4 regions of the Bacillus sp. AP8 genome follow, and region 1 is predicted to be linked to each of the others. Evidence: predicted binding sites of a transcription regulator. Region 1 holds the regulator's gene; each other region holds the start of a gene.
The links. The regulator Rex, encoded in region 1, represses fermentation and respiration genes when NADH is low (regulators of the CRP and FNR family bind a similar motif). The targets are predictions, from matches to a motif close to TTGTGAAATATTTCACAA.

Region 1 (5,335 bases):
CCAGCTGTAACGTTCTTTAAGCCTTCACGAATCATCGCTTGAGCAAGAACTGTTGCAGTAGTTGTACCGTCACCAGCAATATCATTTGTTTTGCTTGCTACTTCAGCAACTAGTTTAGCTCCCATGTTTTCAAAAGCATCTTCTAATTCGATTTCTTTTGCAATTGTTACACCATCATTTGTAATAAGTGGTGAACCGAATTTTTTCTCAAGAACCACGTTACGTCCTTTAGGTCCAAGAGTAACTTTTACTGCATTTGCAAGAGCATCTACACCACGAAGCATCGAACGGCGAGCTTCTTCACTAAATTTAATATCTTTAGCCATGTTTCATTACCTCCCTAGAATATTCACGTTTATTAATAAATAAGTATAGTATTAGCCAATTACTGCTAAGATGTCTGATTCACGTAAGATTAAGTATTCAGTACCTTCATATTTCACTTCAGTACCAGCATATTTTGAGAAGATGATACGATCGCCAACAGCAACCTCTAAGGCTACTCGCTCACCGTTATCAAGTACATTTCCAGCACCTACTGCTACAATTTTACCTTCTTGAGGTTTTTCCTTTGCAGTATCTGGTAATACGATACCACTTGCAGTTTTTTCTTCTGATTGAACTAGTTCAATAATAACGCGATCACCTAATGGTTTTAACAAGAAAAACACCCTCCTCAATAACAATTCATAAAATTTTTCTATTATTAGCACTCAACTATATTGAGTGCTAACACAATTAATATAATAAATAAATTCGCACTATTTTTCAAGTATTTGTCTTTAAAAAAAATCCCTTCCCTTCAACAGATTCCAACAATATTCTTCCTAAGTGATCTAAACCTTCTACAGTATGCTACAAATTACTCTCTTTTATAATAAAATTTTGCAAAAAGAAAATTTTATAGAATTTGAAAAAAGGAATGGTTTGTAACCTTTCATCAAAAAGAAGTACAATAATAGATATGTAACTTCAAAAGGAGATAATAGTGTGAAAAAAGAATATTGGTATGTCATCATGGTGTATATTGCCATGCAATTATCCGGTATTATTGGTGCTCCTCTCTTTAAATATATTGGTCTTGCAATGGGAGCTTCTGAAAATACGATAAATATCTATGCTACTGCCTATTGGTCTATATTTAGCTTTATCGTAGCTTTAATTATTACACTGATTTTAATGAGAAAGGATTTTGGTTCAGCTAGTTGGATAAGAAATGAACCTCCTGCACCAGTGGGTATGTCCATTCTTTGGGCTATAGCGGGAATTTTTCTAGCTTTCTTCGCTCAAACTATTGCAGCAAATATAGAAAGATTAATTGGAATCGAAGTAGGCTCCGAAAATACTCAAACCCTTGTAAATGTGATTTCTTCTGTTCCATCATTTGCTATAATAACTTCTATAGTTGGACCAATACTAGAAGAATTGATATTTAGAAAAATTATTTTTGGTTCTCTTTATAAAAAAATGAATTTTATATTAGCCGCATTAATTAGTTCGATCATATTTGGTTTAGCACATCTAGAATTTGAGCATATCATTCTATACACCGCTATGGGATTCACCTTTGCATTCCTATACGTTAAAACAAAACGAATTATAGTACCGATTTTTGCTCATGTCATGATGAACACTACAGTTGTTATTGTGCAGCTAATGTTCCAAGATCAAATAGAAGATATGATGAAACAAGTCGAACAAGTGCAAAGCTTTATTGGAGGATTACTATGAGACGTCAGTCACCCTTAACTTCAGGTATCATTTACATCATACTTGGAATCATTTTTACTGCTCTGGCTATTAATTATGTATCAGCCGATGGATGGAATGTATTATCATTCCTAATAGTATTTTTAGCAACCATTGATTTCGGATCTGGAATCCGTTTAGTAATGCTACATTTCCGGTTAAAGAGAATGCAAAAAAAGAAACCTTAAATAATGGCATCTATACTCTGATTACTCATTATAAGCTTATATGATTTTATAAAACATCATATAAGCTTGAAATGAAGAAGAGGTTATCTAAAGATAAATGATATATTACCTTCAGATAACCTCTTTTCTATTCCTGTTCTTGATGCTCTAATTCGATGTCATGTATATCTTCTATTGGGTAGTGCTTTAAGAAATATACAAGCGATTGTAATTCTACCGCTAAATCAATATGATGGACACGAATAGAAAGTGGAACATTTAATCTTGCTGGTGTAAAGTTTAAGATTCCTTTTACATTAGCACCAACTAAACGATCCGTGATAGGTTGTGCTACAGGAGCTGGGACGGTTAGGATTGCAACCGTTACTCCTTCTTTTTGTAGAATCTCTTCCATTTCATCCATGTCAAAAATGGTAACGTCACCTATTTTTGTACCGATTTTTTCCTTATCAACATCAAAAGCCATTTCAATCTTCGTATTATTGTTTTTCAAAAAATTATAATGCAAAAAAGCAGTCCCTAAATTTCCTACCCCAATTAATGCGACTTTCGTTAATTCATCTTGATCAAGTGTCTTTCTAAAAAAAGATAATAAATAATTTACGTTATAACCGTAACCTTTTTTACCTAACGCTCCAAAATAAGAAAAATCTCTACGAATTGTAGCGGAATCTACTTTTACAGCTTCACTTAGTTCAGCTGATGAAACACGTTGCTTTCCTGACGAATGTAAATTTTTCAAAAAACGATAATACAAAGGTAATCTCTTTGCTGTTGCTTGAGGAATTTTTATGTTTTCCTGTGGCATAATCTGCTCCCCCCATTATAATTGCTCTTAAAGTTCAATAAATTATCTATAATAATCAGGGCTTGAATTTCTTACTATTCCTACTCGAAAATATTTAATTCAATAATTATACCTTTATCTTGTCATATGCACATAATGTAATTATTGCAAAAACAGTTGTAAACGCTTCCACAGTAATAATGTTCGAAACATTTAAAATTAATAATTGCGCAAAATATAATATAATTATGAACTTTCTATGCCTTTTTGATTTCATTAAGTATAACAGAATGGATGAATAAGTATGGATTAAGCAATCCTCTTATTAACATTCCATTTCATAGAAAGAACATCCCCTTTTTCAGGTGTAACAAAGCTTTTGTCTACCAATGGCTTTGTTACCCGTTTAACTGGTCTCTTTTATCCCAATCTTAACTTTACCAATCCAACTGATTAAGTTACTTCTCCCATCTATTACCCCCTTTACATTGATGATACACTATTTTCACAATTTTGTGCCACAGTTTGTACTGTTTTTCACAATTTATATTCCTTTAATTGCTCCAATAGTGTGTTTCGTATACACTATCAGTAAGACAACTGAGGTGAATAATATGATTGTGTTACAAGTAAATAAATTATCGAAATATTATGGAGCTGAGCAAATCCTTTCTGATATAAAGCTAGAAGTACAAAAAAGGGATCGTATAGGTCTAGTAGGAAGAAATGGTGCCGGAAAATCAACCTTGTTAAAAATCATTGCTGATCAAATGTCCTATGATGATGGAGAAATAATAAAGCCAAAGGATTTATCTTTAGGTTATCTAGCACAGAATACGGGTTTACATTCTGAGCGCTCCATTTGGGATGAAATGTTAACCGTATATACACCATTAATTCAACTTGAACAGCAATTACGATCACTAGAACATCAAATGACATTACCAGAGACGTATAACAACGATGAAAAATATCAAAAAGTTTTAAAAGACTATGATGAGCTGCAAATTTCTTTTAAAGAAAAAGGAGGATATCAATACGAAGCAGATATCCGATCTGTTTTACATGGTCTTCAATTTCAGCAGTTCGATTATGCAACCCCCATTTCTTCGTTAAGTGGCGGACAACGAACAAGATTAGCTTTAGGGAAACTATTGCTCTCACAACCAGACCTTCTCATCCTTGATGAACCTACCAATCATTTAGATATTGAAACATTAACTTGGCTAGAACAATACTTACAAAATTACAAGGGTGCAGTACTAATCGTATCCCATGACCGTTATTTTATGGATAAGGTCGTTTCTGTCATTTATGAATTATCTAGACATACGATTAAAAAGTATCATGGAAATTATAGCTATTATCTTGAACGCAAGGCAGAAGACTACCAACGAGAAATGAAGCAGTTTGAAAAACAGCAAGAGGAAATTGCTAAATTAAATGATTTTATCCAAAAAAATATCGCTAGAGCAACTACTACTAAAAGAGCTCAAAGCAGGCGCAAGCAATTAGACAGGATGGAAATAATGGACCGTCCTCAAGGTGATGAAAAATCCGCCTCTTTCTCATTTAAAGTCAATAAACCTACAGGACATATCGTCTCAACTATCTCTGATGTAAGTATCGGCTTTAATGATCAGGCCATTTCTAAACACATTAATATAGCCATAACAAAAGGCGATAGTATTGCATTAGTAGGACCAAATGGTGTTGGAAAAACAACGTTATTAAAAACTATTATTGGTCGACTTCAAGCTATTAATGGACAAATTTCCTTTGGCTCAAATATTGAAATTGGCTATTATGATCAAGAGCAAGCCAATTTATCTTCTAATAAAAAAGTATTAAATGAACTTTGGGATGAATACCCATTAACAAATGAAAAAGATATTAGAACTGTCCTTGGAAACTTCTTATTCTCTGGAGACGACGTATTAAAGCCTGTTTCTGCACTAAGTGGTGGAGAAAAAGCACGTCTTGCACTAGCTAAGCTAATGATGCAGGGAGCTAATTTCTTAATACTGGACGAGCCTACTAACCATCTAGATTTAGATAGTAAAATTATCTTAGAAAATGCATTAGTGGATTTTCCAGGAACTATTCTTTTTGTTTCACATGATCGATATTTCATTAATCGCATAGCTTCAAAAGTCATTGAATTATCCACAAATGGAAGTGAAGAATTCCTAGGAGACTACAATTACTATCTTCAAAAGAAGGAAGAACAAGCTGAGCTTGAGTTACTAGAACAAAGTACATCAGCTACTCCTACAAAGGCTAACGATGAAAAAGCAAGCTATCAGATGGATAAGGAAACAAAAAAACGTCAGCGTCAAATAAAAAGAAGAATTGAAGAAATTGAAAGTCAGATAGAGAAGCTAGAGGTAATCATTTCTCAGCAACATGAACTTCTTTGTGATCCTGATATATATCAAGATCATGAAAAAGTAGTTCAAATTAATGATGTTATTCATGAATCAAATACCGAATTAGAAAAATTAATGGAAGAATGGTCTGATTTAGAAGCTGAACAAATCTAAGATTCTCTGTTCCATCCACATATCCAGAGGTAATACTCTGGATTTTTCTTTTGTTTTCAGAATTCTGT
Region 2 (5,335 bases), on a different contig from region 1:
ATTCTTTTTAATATATTGGTTCACTCTATTTTGTAACTCAGATAATTCTTTTTTATCCTTTTCTCCAAGATTATTTTCTTTATTTTTGTCACCTATTAAATAACCTTCTTTATCACTTTTTGTTGAATGGTCACCAGATTCCATCGGACTAGTAAATTCCATGACACCCGTGCCACCTACGAAAACATCGTTAAACGCACGAGATAATTTTTGAAATTTATTTGCGTCAATCGAACTCATGGAAAAAAGAACAACAAATAGTGCTAATAGTAGCGTTAATATATCTGCATATGGAAGTAGCCATGATTCGCTCATATGCTCCTCATGTTTTTTCTTCTTTTTCCTTCTAGCCATTACGCTTCACTTCGCCTTCTAACCATTTTTTTCGATCTCCGGCTGGCAAATACGAAGTAAGTTTTTGCTCTATCGTTCTTGGTGCCTCTCCTTCTATAATTGATAAGATTCCTTCAATCATCATATTTTTTATATGAACTTCTCTTAAAGATTTACGTCTTAACTTATTCGCAAATGGGTGCCATAACACATATCCTGTAAAAATCCCTAATAATGTAGCTACAAAGGCAGCAGATATCGCAAGACTAAGTTCATCTGAGTCTCCCATATTAGATAGAGCTGAAATCAAACCTACAACCGCTCCCAATACTCCAAGAGTTGGGGCATAAGTTCCTGCTTGTGAGAAAATGGCTGCAGCTGATTGATGTCTTTCTTCCATAGCCTCTATTTCTTCTGATAATATATCTCTTATGTAATCCGCACTTTGACCTTCAACGGCTAAATTTAAACCATTTTTTAAGAAAGGATCATCAACTTGTTCTGAAATTCCTTCAAGTGCTAATAAACCTTCTTTTCTAGCAATAACAGCCCATTCAGAAAATGTACTAATCAATTCTTCTGGGGATACTAGTTTTTTTTCTGTAAAAATAATCTTAAATAAAGCTGGTAATTTTTTTAATTCACTAGCAGGGAATGCAATTGTAATAACCGCTATTGTTCCTACTAAAATAATTAGTATTGCTGCTGGATTTATTAGTGCTGATAGATGAACACCTTTTAATACCATCCCAACACCAATAGCAAGAATACCTAATATCACACCAATTATTGATGTCTTATCCATTTACCTCACCCGACTCTTTATAATTTCTTTTCTACATATCATATCGGTAGAAATGTTAAATAAATGAGAGGTTTTAATAAAATTTCTTTGTCTTACAAATATTTATAGTATTTTTTCCAAAAAATAGTTCTTTCGTATTCGTAAAAAACGACTATCTCTTTATTGCTTAAAATTTAAAAAACAGACTACCTAAATCTAAGTAATCTGTTTTCTTAAATGAGGCAAGAATCGTTTTATTAATAACCGATAGATGCCATATATTCTTTTAATATTTTATTTGATTGATCAAATTTAGCCTTTTCCTCATCTGTTAAATTCAGCTCAACCACTTCTTGTACCCCTTGTCGTGTTAAAATAACTGGAACTCCAGTGGCGATATTATCATACCCATACTCCCCATCAAGTATTGTCGATACGGCAATAATTTTATGATCATCATTAAAAATAGAACGAGTTATAGATGCTAGCGCACAACCTATACCATAATATGTTGTTCCTTTTCGGTTTAAGATTTCAAAGCCTGCTTTTCGAACTTGATCAATAATTTCATCTAAATCAAGATGACCTAGCATTTCTTTATGCTCCTCTAAAATTTGCATAAATGGCTTTCCACCAATCGTTAAATGTGACCATGCAACAAATTGAGAATCACCATGCTCTCCTAATGTATATCCGTTGATACTTCTTGGATCAACTTTAATATGCTGTGATAGAATAGATTTCAAACGAGAGGAATCTAATGATGTACCTGTTCCAAGAACCTGATTACGAGGGAGTCCAGATTCTTTCCACACTTGATATGTAATAATGTCGACAGGGTTAGAAGCCACTAAAAAGATACCATCAAATCCGCTTTTCATAACCCCTTCTACGACAGATTTAGCAATTTTTGAACTTAGCTCTAAAGTATCTAAACGTGTTTGACCTGGCTTAGGTGGGCCTCCTGCTGTAATGATGACAATGTCCATATCCTTACAATCTTTATAATCTCCGACGGATACTTTTGTACGTGAAGTAGTAAAATCTACACAGTGTTGTAAATCCATTGCTTCACCTAATGCTCTCTCTTTATTAATATCTATAAGAACTAACTCATCACAAATGTTTTGGTTAACTAAAGAATAACCTGCGCTTGCTCCTACAAAACCAGTACCTACTATTGCTACTTTTCTCGTTGAATATTTCATTTCATACCGCCTCTACATAGAATCTTCATTTGGATGTTTCATTAATTACAATACTTTCTGATTATTCAATATGTGAAATAATGATCAATAATCATCTACAAACATTAATTATATTGACCTATTTTCCTCATGTAAACCGTTCGTTTTAATCTGCTAAAAATTACACGATTTTTATATTTTCCTGTTAATTAGCCTTATTATTTCACTAATAACAGGACAAATCATCAAGATTTAATAAAATTCCCCTATCCTACTATCGAAATAAGACTATTTATATGACTTCATGTCACATCATGTAATATTTCTGTAATAAAACTTAATAGGTTTGTAAATATAATTGACAGATTTTTTTGTTATATTATTTCTAGAGCAAGATAATCTAGTAACCTTGGGGGCTTTTATGAAGAAAATAATAGTTTCATCAGTTTTAGCTTTGTCTTTGATTTCTACCTTTTTATTACCAAACTATACAGAAGCAGCATCTACTACAACAGTTGAACAAAATAAGGTCATAAATACCGGGAAAAAATTCATAGGAACTAAATATCGATTTGGTGGAACTACTCCAAGTGGCTTTGATTGCTCTGGATTTGTTGGCTATACATATAGTAAAGCAATTGGCAAAAAACTACCACGTTCAACTAGCGAACTCTATCAAACAGGTAAAGCCGTTAGTAAATCTAATCTTCAAGTTGGAGATCTTGTATTCTTCACTACATATAAAAAAGGCGCTTCACATACAGGAATTTACGTAGGTAATAATAAATTTATTCACTCCTCTTCTTCTAAAGGAGTAACAATTGATTCCTTATCAAATTCTTACTGGAAGCCAAAATACATCGGCGCAAAAAGAATTTAATGATTGATTCATATAAAAAGAACCATCTTCATATATTGAAGATGGTTCTTTTTTGCTTCTATACTTATTACTGTTATACCATAGATATTTATAATTTTTACTTTTTTATAATACAGACCATTAATATTTGTAATACAGTAAAGATAAACACCAGAAAAAAAGCACAATTTAAAATATTTTCCTTTGTAACACAACCTGGAAATATTAATATGTATATCTAATAATTGTTAAATGTAAGCACTAACAAAAGGGTTTTTCACTATAAAATGTGGAAAAACCCCTCTCTCAAGCTCAATAATTCACAAATAGTTCATAAATCCCAAAGTTCAAATACACATTAAGAGTGTATTCTATATTTAGAAACTGTTATATAAACATTTTAATATCTGTTTAATATATAAAGATGGAAGGTGGAATTCACTATGGAACAATGGAAAAACTTTAATTCTGGAATTTGGAATAAAGAAGTTAATGTACGTGATTTCATAATTAATAACATAACTGTATATGATAAAGACGATTCATTTTTAGCAGGTCCTACAGAAGCAACTACAAAGCTTTGGGCTCAAGTAATGGATTTAAATAAAAAAGAACGTGAAGCAGGTGGGGTTTTAGATTTAGATTCTAAAGTCGTTTCTACTATTACTTCTCACGGTCCTGGATACTTAAACAAAGAGTTAGAAACAGTTGTAGGTTTCCAAACTGATGCACCATTCAAACGTTCATTACAACCATTCGGCGGAATTCGTATGGCTGAGCAAGCTGCTGAATCTTACGGCTTCCACGTAGATGAAGAAGTAAAAGAAATTTTCACAAAATATCGTAAAACTCACAACCAAGGTGTATTCGATGCATACACTGATGAAATGAAATTAGCTCGTAAAGCTGGTATCATCACTGGTCTTCCAGATGCTTATGGTCGTGGACGTATTATTGGTGACTACCGTCGTGTAGCTTTATACGGTGTAGACTTCTTAATCAACGAAAAGAAAAAAGATCTTAAAAACACAGCTAAAGTAATGTCAGAAGATACAATTCGTCTTCGCGAAGAACTTTCTGAACAAATTCGTTCATTAAATGAATTAAAAGAAATGGCTGCAGCTCACGGATTCGATATCTCTGCTCCAGCTTCTAACGCTCGTGAAGCATTCCAATGGTTATACTTCGGATACCTTGCTGCTATTAAAGAACAAAACGGTGCTGCAATGAGCTTAGGCCGTACATCTACTTTCTTAGATATCTATATTGAAAGAGATTTACAAAACGGTTCATTAACAGAAATCGAAGCACAAGAATTAGTTGATCACTTCGTAATGAAGTTACGTCTTGTTAAATTCGCTCGTACACCAGATTACAATGAATTATTCAGTGGAGACCCAACTTGGGTAACTGAATCAATCGGTGGTGTGTCATTAGACGGAACACCTTTAGTAACTAAAAACTCATTCCGTTTCTTGCACACATTATCAAACCTTGGACCAGCTCCAGAGCCAAACTTAACAGTTCTTTGGTCTACTAAGCTTCCACAAGGTTTCAAAAACTTCTGTGCGAAAATGTCTATCCAAACTAGTGCAATTCAGTACGAAAACGATGACATCATGCGCTTAGAATACGGCGATGACTATGCAATTGCCTGCTGTGTATCTGCAATGCGTGTAGGTAAACAAATGCAATTCTTTGGTGCTCGTGCTAACTTAGCAAAAACATTATTATATGCAATCAATGGCGGAATCGACGAAAAACTTAAAATCCAAGTTGCTCCACGTTTCGCTCCAATCACATCTGATATCTTAGATTACGAAGAAGTAATGGCTCGTTTCGATACAATGATGGATTGGCTTGCTGAATTATATATCAACACATTAAATGTAATTCACTACATGCACGATAAATACAGTTACGAAAGAATCGAAATGGCACTTCACGATACAAAGATCCTTCGTACAATGGCAACTGGTATCGCTGGACTAAGTGTTGTAGCTGACTCTTTAAGTGCTATTAAATACGGTCAAGTTAAAGTTATTCGTGACGAAAACGGTGTAGCTGTTGACTTCGAAACTACTGGTGAATATCCTAAATACGGTAACAATGATGATCGTGTAGACCAAATGGCAGTGAACTTAGTTGAAACATTCATGACTAAGCTTCGCA
Region 3 (5,335 bases), on a different contig from region 1:
CAAGCTTTCATTCGTAAACCATATTTTTCAATCACTTCTTGATTCTCTGAATGGATAACTGCTGAATGACCAAGTCCACCGAACTCTAACATTTCTTCAGCTAGTCGGATGCCTTGTTCAGTACTGTTTGATTGGAAACATGCTAATACTGGAGATAGTTTTTCTCTTGAAAGTGGTTCTTGTGGTCCAACCGATTTGCATTCAGCTATTAAGATTTTTGTATCTTCAGGTACAGTTACACCAGCCATTTTAGCGATAACATATGCTGGTTTACCAACGATATCAGGGTTTACTGCACATTTATTTTCATCGATTACTAATTTTTCAACTTTTTTCTTTTCTTCTGCAGTCAAGAAATGACAACCATGATAGATTAATTCATTTTTTGCCTCTTGGTATATTTCTTTATCAATAATAACAGCTTGCTCTGAAGCACAAATCATACCGTTATCAAACGTTTTAGAAAGGATTAAATCATTTACGGCACGTTTGATATTTGCAGTTTTTTCAAAATAACAAGGAACGTTACCAGGTCCTACACCTAAAGCTGGTTTACCAGTACTATAAGCAGAACGAACCATTCCTGCTCCACCTGTTGCTAATACAAGGGCTACATCTTTATGATTCATTAATAGTTTAGTAGCTTCAATAGATGGTGCATCTATCCATTGTATGCAATCTTCAGGAGCTCCTGCTTTTACAGCTGCATCAAGTAAGATTTTAGCAGCAGCACTACTTGATTTTTGTGCTGAAGGATGGAATGCGAAAATAATTGGATTTCTAGTTTTAATAGCTATTATTGCTTTAAACATAGTAGTAGATGTTGGATTCGTTACTGGCGTAACACCAGCAATTACACCAACAGGTTCTGCAATTTCATATACTTCATCTTGTTTGCTTTCATTAATAATTCCAACCGTTTTATCATATTTCACATTATGATATACATATTCTGTTGCAAACATATTTTTAATAATTTTATCTTCATAAACTCCACGACCAGTTTCTTCAACAGCCATTTTAGCTAATTGCATATGCTGATCTAAACCAGCTAAAGCCATTTCTTTTACAATGTTATTAATTTGTTCTTGATCATAGTCCATGAATTGTTTTAGGGCTTTTTGTCCTTTGGCTGCTAATTCATCTATCATTCTTTGAACATTATTTTCTTCTTTTACAGGGTTAGATGGAACTGCTTTTACTACTTCTTTCATAATGGCCTTCCTCCTAATAAATAACATTTTTTATGAACTAAAAAGTTTGTGAAATGTTGAGCATATTGTGTTTAAAATATAACTAGCTTTTCGCTAGCAAAACACAAATTACTCACAAACTGGATTACGCGGAATTTTTGTTATCGAAATATCACTAATCATTCTTGCATTTTCTTTTACTATACAAACAAAGTTTGTAGTCCAGATAATTGAAGGAAATTCAGCTCCTTCATCGAATCTCATTGCTTCAAATTCATCACCTGTTAATTCTTCGATATCTTCTCTTGTGTAGGTTTTCATGTCTGTTGTAAATGGCTTCCATTCACATACCATCATAAAAATCACTCCTTCTTCTCTTGTGAAGCTTCTCTCTCTCTACAAAAATTATTATATACGGTTTTTGTGTGTAAAACTTTGTGAAATATTGAACAATCTTTGTCATTTTCGTAAAATTCAATCCTTTATTAACCAATTACAGAAATTTCACCTAATTTTTTTCTACTCCATTCAATTATTAGCATTTATTATAGATAACTTATCATTATTTAATCTAATAAAGAAGACATAAAGGATAGGTTATATATCTCCTTCCCTTTATGTCTTCTTCTTTATATTTCACTCCAATTTACATTAACAATTGAGACTTCATTATCTACTCGATGTTTTACTGATTGATAAAGTCTTGCTTCACTATCACTCAGATTATCTAAATCAAATTTTTTAAGCATAACTGAAAGTAAAGTGATATCTCTTAATTTTAGAAAAAGAGGTATTGTTTTAAGGTCGTCCTGAGTAATAAAGTGATTTTTTCTATAGCCTTCTAGGAAATACTTCATAAAATAATAAGCAAAGTCTTGCTCTCCATCTTTAAACTGAAAACTTCGGGATAACACTGTATAGTATAAAGGAATTGCTATATCACTTGCAAACCAGTGGTATGAGCAATCATCAAAATCAAAAATATACAAATCCCCTTGATCATACGTAAAATTTCCTGAATGTAAATCAGAGTGAATTAATCCATAATTTTCACTGTTCTTTTTTAATTTACAAAGACTTTTTACGATAGATTGACCATAACGAATTGTTTGGTCTTTGACTTTATATTGATGTAAATCAAGAAGCTCCTCTTCGTACCATTCTAATCTTTTTCCTACATGAATTGAGGGTTTATAAGTAGTTGTAATACTATGCATTTCACCAATTACTTCTCCCCATTTAACGATTAAATCAGAATTTTCCATAATCATGTTGACTTCCACTCTTACTCCTGGAAGTTTTTCATAGCAACATACATAAAATTCACTTCCATCAAGTGCCAAGACACTTTCAAGATAACGATCATTTATAGAACGATAATGTTCATATACATTCACTCTATTGCTTTTCAAATAGGATACCCAGTCTATTTCAGATAATATTTGTTGTCTATTACGATGAGAGCTGTGAGTATAACGAAGAATCACTGCTTGATTATCCTTCATACCTTCAAATATATAACTTTCAAATTCACCTAGTTTTTTTAATGATGCTATATCTACTGAGAACTGATTTAACCCAAAATGTATAATTTCATCTGAAAAAAGCGCTTGAACAGCTGCCTCCATCATACACCTACTTTCCTAAGATTTCTTATTCACATATTCATATATTAAAGTATATCTATATTAAAGACTAATTTCTAAAAGTTTATAGTTTTATATTATTTTGTTGCGTATATAAGTCGATTGGAGCGGAATTCAACCCAAGCTGTCATCACTACTTGTTCAGAAGCAACAAATAGTGATAACAGCTTAATAAAAAAACTGTTCACTAAGAACAGTTTTCTATGTTGATATTCATAACAGTTAATGGAGTTAATTTATATTCTAATAGGTGTCACATAGAATAAAACGGCGAAAAAGTGAGAAATTGAGCCTGCTAATACAAACAAGTGCCAAATCGCATGGTGAAATAAAAATCCTCTCCATACATAGAAAATAGCACCAACTGTATACAATATACCACCAGTTACTAATAGGACAATTCCTGCAGTTGGTAAAGTAGCAGTTAGTGGCTCCCAAGCAATAACGATCAACCAGCCCATCACAACATACAGCACGGTTGACATAAACATAAATTTTTTAACAAAGAACGATTTAAATACTACGCCAGCAATCGCAATTGCCCAAACTATACTTAATAACGTCCAACCCAAAGGTCCATTTAGAACAACTAACATAAATGGTGTATACGTTCCTGCGATAAACAGATAAATCGCTGAATGATCAAAAATTTCAAATATATCTTTTGCCTTACCTTCTGGGAAGCTGTGGACTAAGGTTGAACAAAGATAAAGTAATAACATCGTTGCACCATAGATAGAAAATGATACAACATGCCAGGCAGTTCCATTTTTCACAGCGAAAATAATTAAAAACACTAAAGCCGTAATGCTTAGAAGGACACCAATACCATGTGTTATTGCATTAACAAGTTCTTCTTTTTTGGTGTATACATGCGTTTCTTTCAAATGTATCCCTCCCTAAAGTAATTCTCTTATACCATATTATACATTACTTTATGAAATTTGTTGACAGCATATACAGTAAATTATATTTGAAGAACTTTTGAACATCGACTTGTTTCGCCGTATGGCTCCTTTTGAATGTTATTTAAAACATTGTATGATAGATAAATTTATCAATGAATGAGATTGTTTCAAAAGGAACGGTGTCGGTTTTCTTTTATATTGAATACTTTAATTCCTTTACTTTGCGTACTGTCTAGCTCCAGTGCTTAGCCCCTTGAGGTCATACATAAGAGAAGCTATCTAGAAGGAAAAAACACCTTCAAGATAGCTTCTCTTAGACTGGACTATAGGCTACAGAAAGGATTAGTTTCTGTTTACTTATTTACTAACTGGTTTTGGTAGGGTGAAGAAATTACTGAGTGCTTCAATGTTTTTCTGGCTATCCATTTGTAACACAGCACCCGCATGTTCATATGTTTTGTTCTCAAAGCTATTTTCAATTGGAATCGTCATTGTTTCAATACTGTCAATTTGATGTAATAATACCGTCGAAACTAATGAAAGTGTTTCCGTCATACTTAAATCACTATCTACATACTTTAATGAACCTTCTACCAGTTTAGGCAAAGTAGCAAAATTTTCAACTGATGTCATTTCTTCTGTTAATTGTTCCTTTATTTTAACCATCACTTCTTGTTGCCTTTTTACTCGTCCAAAATCACTTTCTTGATCATGGCGAAATCTTACGTAATTTAATAATTCATCACCATGTAAACGATGTTTCCCTTCGTCATATGGAAGGTTCATATCTGCAATCATTTCCTTTGTAACAATCACTTCAATACCTTCTGGAACGAGGGTATCAATAACATGAGTAAATCCTTTAAAATCAATGGTTACTACATGATCAATTGTTATTCCGAAGTTCTCTTTAATCGTTTTAACTAATAATTCTTTTCCACCTAGAAAATAAGCTGTATTTAATTTATTATAGCCTTTATTATAAGTAGGAATTTTTACAAAAGTATCTCTCATTAAAGAAGCAATTTTTATACTTCTCTTTTTCGGATCATATTGACAAACTAGTATAGCATCACTTCTCGATTTTTCTTCTCCACGAGTGTCAATACCGATAACCAATATTTGTATAGGCTTCTTTTCAGAATCCGGAGTGGATTTTTGATTTCCTTTATCTTGTACAGTGCAAGCAGCTAAGAGTAGCAATGTCATGAACCCAATCATAAATTTCACAATATTTTGCATGTAACCATTCCTTAACTATATATGTGTATTGTTAGCATGCATATAAATGGTAAATTTTATACAATTTCTTCACAATTTCAAGTAAATCATTTCCACGTAAATTCCATTGGTAAATGGTTCAGAAACTGTTCAGCGAAAGCTATTGAATGGATGCGAACCGCTACATATGGCGGCCTTGTTCCCTTAACTAATTGAAAAGGCTGGCCAATCCATAAATATTGATTATCGATCAGAATAAAAGGAAAAGGAATAGTTTCTGGAATAAGTGAACCTAATAAATCATGATGTACCTCTGAAATAATCGATAATTGAACTCGCTTTTTTCTTTGATTTAGCTTTTCTATCC
Region 4 (5,335 bases), on a different contig from region 1:
CCCCAATTGATTCTAAACGAATCTCAAAAAAACCAAGATCGTTTTTTTGTGGTAATAAAGACATATTTCCCCCTCCAAACATTAAAATATGGATATCTTTTTTATTTCTATAAATGACAGCCGTACAACTAAAATACACACTCCGAAAAAAATAGATTATTGCTCCATTTTATGAGAAATAGGATAAAAAATCTGTGACAAATATCAAAAATATTTATTTTTTATTGGTACACATAGAAAATTTTTGAATTTAAACCCACAAACAAACTGATGTAAACGCTTACTAAAAAATGAAACAGTTATAATAACATTTTGAAACAGATACCTTTTTCAAAACTTTTGCATGATTTTTAGCATTTTTTTGTTAAACCTATATCATAAGAAATTTTCAAAGAAGAAGGGGCCGCCTGAAAAGCGATAATAAATCATTTTCCAGACAACCCCTTCTTATTTATTTATCTTCTTTAATGGTATAGTTATTTTTTGACTCATCCTTAATTATTTGAAATTTAGGTTGTTCTGTATAGATATTAGTCTTTTTCTTTTTTCTTTCTATTATTAACCTTAAATCTCTTGCTCGGTTTATTTTTACTGCAATACTCTTTTCCTTCATATTAAGAAGAAATGTATGTCCATGGCTAAAATATATCATTGTTTGATTCTGGCTTACTTTGTTGACTTTCTCTACATGATGCTCCGCAAACCATACACATTCTCTAGATTTCATGGATGATGTAGGAAACCAATAACCTATTTCATCGCTAATTTTAACGGGAACCATATTTTTTCTTCCTAAATGAAATTTTGTTGAATTTATAGCTCCTCGAAGATCTCCTCCAAAGATTAAGAGTGTATATTCCAAAATTTTTAATGGACTCATTTTCACCAATAACTTTTTTTGACCTTCAATCACCATTGAATACAAATTACCATGATTATCCGTATACGGTATAATGCTAATCGTGTCTTTACTTAAACAATAGCTTTCGCTACTACTCATACTATCTTTCCTCCTTTTTAGTAAAAATTATTTATTTCCATAAATCGCTAAAAAGGGATATACTAACAATAAGTTGGTATATCCAACTGTTCCTTCCCTTAAGCAATCGTTTCGACTGGAATGCTTAAGGGATTCAATCCTCTTATTTTCACATTACTATTCACCTCCCTTATTCATCATTTCACCACAAACAAAAATAGGTAATTACTCACACAAAAAGAATGCTTCTAGAAATAAGACAATATAGCATCATTCTTATGATGTATTTCATAAAAATGAATTATGAAGTATGTATATTCGGAAAAAATTAATATATTTTTAAGAATTTTTGTTCTATTAAGCGAAGTCTTTGGTTTGTTTTAATACTAGAGGTATGAAAAGTCGTCATTTCCGTTGATTATTCGAGGTGTTAAACATTTTGTAGTTAGTAACTGTATAAATTTTCACTCATGATAGGTTTATTAAACTTACAAAAATATACAATATTTATTCGACATTTATATTTTGATTATTACAATTTATTACTTTTTTGTAAATATATTTTACTATATTTTCCTTTTATTTCGTCAACCAAAATTACTTTTTAAATAAGTAAAAATACCTAAGTATTTACATTTTATCGAAATAGAGTATAATAAGATATTTTCTTTAATGCTATACTTCCATTTTCTTGCTTATTATTGCTAAGTTTCACCTATTCCTTTATAAAAGTCGCAGTGAAATAAATTTCATATAAAAGACACATATTATTTTTACTACTCTATTTCAATATGCTCCATCTTTCTTTCCACATTCTAATATCCTTTATTGTTTCATAATATAGGTTTCAGACTATACTATGATAAAATACTATCGAGTTCGCCACAGAAAGGAGTCTACCTATAATATGAAAATTATCGCCGCAACATTGAATGCCAAATATATTCATACTAGCTTGTCAATACGATACCTTAAGGCATATGCTGCTCCTGAATACGATGTAGAAATAGCTGAATATACAATCAAAGATCCTATTATTAATATCGTAACTGATTTATATAATAAAAAACCTGATGTCATCGGTTTTAGTTGTTATATTTGGAATATTGAAGAAACGATAAAAGTTGTTCACCTATTAAAGAAAATCGATCCAAATATCAAAATTATATTTGGAGGTCCTGAAGTCTCTTACGATGTAGAAGAATGGATAGAAAAAATTCCAACGGTAGACTATTTCGTAATAGGTGAAGGTGAAAAGATATTTAAACAGCTATTAACCTACTTGAATGGAAATGAAAATATTTCAAATATTAACGGAATTGCGTATATGGAAAACGGCAAAAAAATAATGAAGCTTCCAAATGAAAAACTTAACTTAAAAGAAATTCCATCTCCTTATCGTTTTTCCGAAGACCTTGCAAGCTTATCTAAACGAGTAGTGTATATCGAGACGAGTAGAGGATGTCCATTCAATTGTCAATTTTGCTTATCCTCTATTGAAGTTGGAGTAAGATATTTTGATCGAGAAACAATTAAAGAAGATATACGCTTCTTAATGAAAAATGGAGCCAAAACGATCAAATTTGTTGATCGTACATTTAATATAAGCCGCAGCTATGCTATGGAAATGTTTCAATTTTTGATTGACGAGCACTTACCCGGTAATGTATTCCAATTTGAGATTACTGCGGATATTATGAGACCAGAGGTTATTCAATTTTTAAATGACAATGCTCCAGCTGGATTATTCCGTTTTGAAATTGGCGTACAATCAACGAATGACTATACAAATGAGCTAGTAAAAAGAAAACAAAATTTTGAAAAACTAACTCGAACAGTAACCATGGTTAAAGAAGGTGGTAAAATTGATCAGCATCTTGATTTAATTGCTGGTTTACCTGAAGAAAATTATGATTCCTTTAAGAAAACCTTTAATGATGTTTTTGCTTTACAGCCAGAAGAGCTACAATTAGGCTTTCTTAAAATGCTGAGAGGAACAGGTCTTAGAATTCAAAGTAAAGAATATGGATATATTTTTAGTGACTATGCGCCTTATGAAATTGTCGCTAATAAGGTTTTATCATTTGAAGATATCATTAGAATTAAACAAGTAGAAGACGTATTAGAAAAATATTGGAATGACCATCGTATGGATAAAACCATTCATTATTTAACTGGTAAGGTCTTCCCTACACCATTCGACTTTTTTCAGGACTTCGGCTCATTTTGGGAAGAAAAAGGCTGGTCAAAAATAGGTCATCAACTTGAAGATCTATTTAGAAGATTACAACTTTTTCTTAAAGAGCTTCATATTGAAGAAAATAATCGAATCATTGATCTGATGAAATATGATTATTTAGCAAGTCAAAAGTATAAACCAAGAAGCACCTGGTGGGAGCCTATCTTAACAAAAGAAGAAAAAGCGCAAATTTATAAGAAGATTTTTGAATCTCCAGACGTACTTGGAACTGAATTTATGAGTCTTCATTTAAGTGAAAGAGATTTGTACAAGCATACTATGTTAGAAAAAATTTCAACAAAGACTGACGAAAATAACACAAATTCCTTTTTACTTGCATATTTCAGTCCAACAGGAGATGGTAGTAAGGTATTTTCTGCTAATATTTAAAATTCAAAAAGCTGTCACAAGTTAAATGAGATAGTATTTTAGAACCATTATCCTTTTCAGCATTTTCACTCTAATCCACCATCCGAAACCTTGTTAAACTATTGTTTTAACAAGGTTTTTTATACAAAAATTCAAAATAAACATTTTATTCTGATAAAATAAACGCACTTCTTTATAACTATTAAATTAACATTTTTAACCTATTTTCTCTTATTAACCTTTTCACAATGTAAATAAAATCAACTAATATTTCCCAATTATACCCTTCGTAAAATTGTCACAAATTCTAATTGTTTGTAATTTCTTAATGAAGTTAATATAGTTTAATTTGGGGTATGAGTATAGAGAAACATTATACCTAAATAGTTACAACATCGATCAACAATGTTTAGTTATGATCATTAACAATGAACAGATCTATATTGTAGCTATTGCATTCTCTAAATGGGGAATTCATTATTGAATAATTATTACTTAAGAAAGGGGTACAAGCATGAAAACGAAATTGGCACTCATCACTTCTTTTCTCTTAGCAACTGTCTTACTTTCTGGTTGTGAGAGAGCTGTGGTATTCAGACCTAATGGTCCAGTTTCCGAAATGTTGTCTAAAACCATCAACACTTCGGCAATAATCCTATTCGCAATATTAGCGATTGTCTGTGCATTATTCGCCTTTATGTTAATTAAGTACAGAGCTTCAAAACAACCAAAGGATTACGAGCCTCCACATATGGAAGGTAGTAAAGCATTAGAAATTACGTGGACTGCAATTCCAATCGTAATCGTAATTTTTCTTTCTGTTATTACAGTTAAAACAACATATCAGCATGAAGGTACACCAAAGGGTTATGAAAATGACAAACCATTGGTTATTTACGCAGCATCTTCAGATTGGAAATGGCATTTTAGCTATCCTGAAGAAGGAATTGAAACAGTTAACTATGTGAATATGCCAATAGACCGTCCAGTAGAATTCCGTATCTACTCTTTTGGTCCAATTTCAAGTTTATGGATTCCACAACTTGGTGGACAAAAATACGGAATGAGTGACATGGTTACCAAAGTAACTTATGTTGCAGAAACTCCGATGTCAATGGAAGGTAAAAACTCTAGCTTTACAGGTAAAGGTTTTGCAAAAATGCATTTCGAAGCATTATCTATGACAGCTAAAGATTTTGACCAATGGGTTCAAGATGTAAAAGAGAATGAACCTAAACTTACAGAAAAGAAATTTAATAAATTACTAGATACAGACTTTGTCGGTAGACAATCTTATTCTTCTACTCACTTAGATTTTAGCCCTCCTCCAGAAGGAAGAAATTCATCACATAATCATGGTGATAGTGAAGATACTGATATGCCTGAAGATATGGACATGGATTCACAAGATCATTCAGAACATTAAAATGATTGTTTCATATCAAAAGTATCACCAAAATACAGCTTTTAAGAAAGGAGCTACTCAAAGTGAATGTGAAATGGGAAGATTATTTTCTTTTTTTACACGGTGATCCATTTATTATCGCAGCAACGATTAGTATTGTAATTGGCGGTATAGCAGTAGTTGCTGGACTCACCTATTTTAAAAAATGGCGCTGGTTGAAAGATGAATGGCTTACAACCGTCGATCATAAACGAATCGGCATTATGTACATTTTTGTTGCATTAATTATGTTGTTCCGTGGTGGAGTAGATGCAATAATGATGAGAGCTCAAACAGCAATTCC

Region 2: BN349_RS16645 (L-lactate dehydrogenase) is a predicted target of Rex. The motif match lies at 2,396-2,413, and genes of this name have one in related genera.
Region 3: adhE (bifunctional acetaldehyde-CoA/alcohol dehydrogenase) is a predicted target of Rex. The motif match lies at 1,261-1,278, and genes of this name have one in related genera.
Region 4: qoxA (cytochrome aa3 quinol oxidase subunit II) is a predicted target of Rex. The motif match lies at 3,819-3,836, and genes of this name have one in related genera.

The regions. Positions count from the first base shown of each region.
Region 1 covers NZ_CAPG01000092.1:3,829-9,163, reverse strand. The annotation lists gene groL (chaperonin GroEL) at 1-326, opposite strand, end outside; gene groES (co-chaperone GroES) at 378-662, opposite strand; gene BN349_RS21780 (CPBP family intramembrane glutamic endopeptidase) at 991-1,731, shown strand; gene BN349_RS21775 (YdiK family protein) at 1,728-1,937, shown strand; gene BN349_RS21770 (redox-sensing transcriptional repressor Rex) at 2,065-2,745, opposite strand; gene BN349_RS21765 (ABC-F family ATP-binding cassette domain-containing protein) at 3,339-5,267, shown strand.
Region 2 covers NZ_CAPG01000070.1:13,410-18,744, forward strand. The annotation lists gene motB (flagellar motor protein MotB) at 1-354, opposite strand, end outside; gene motA (flagellar motor stator protein MotA) at 347-1,138, opposite strand; gene BN349_RS16645 (L-lactate dehydrogenase) at 1,375-2,325, opposite strand; gene BN349_RS16650 (C40 family peptidase) at 2,726-3,184, shown strand; gene pflB (formate C-acetyltransferase) at 3,607-5,335, shown strand, end outside.
Region 3 covers NZ_CAPG01000034.1:16,669-22,003, forward strand. The annotation lists gene adhE (bifunctional acetaldehyde-CoA/alcohol dehydrogenase) at 1-1,214, opposite strand, end outside; gene BN349_RS08160 (hypothetical protein) at 1,323-1,550, opposite strand; gene BN349_RS08170 (phosphotransferase enzyme family protein) at 1,823-2,824, opposite strand; gene trhA (PAQR family membrane homeostasis protein TrhA) at 3,076-3,726, opposite strand; gene BN349_RS08180 (LCP family protein) at 4,105-4,989, opposite strand; gene BN349_RS08185 (DEAD/DEAH box helicase) at 5,076-5,335, opposite strand, start outside.
Region 4 covers NZ_CAPG01000038.1:203,890-209,224, forward strand. The annotation lists gene BN349_RS11755 (2-oxoacid:acceptor oxidoreductase family protein) at 1-64, opposite strand, end outside; gene BN349_RS11760 (competence protein ComK) at 452-1,000, opposite strand; gene BN349_RS11765 (B12-binding domain-containing radical SAM protein) at 1,887-3,608, shown strand; gene qoxA (cytochrome aa3 quinol oxidase subunit II) at 4,102-5,013, shown strand; gene qoxB (cytochrome aa3 quinol oxidase subunit I) at 5,076-5,335, shown strand, end outside.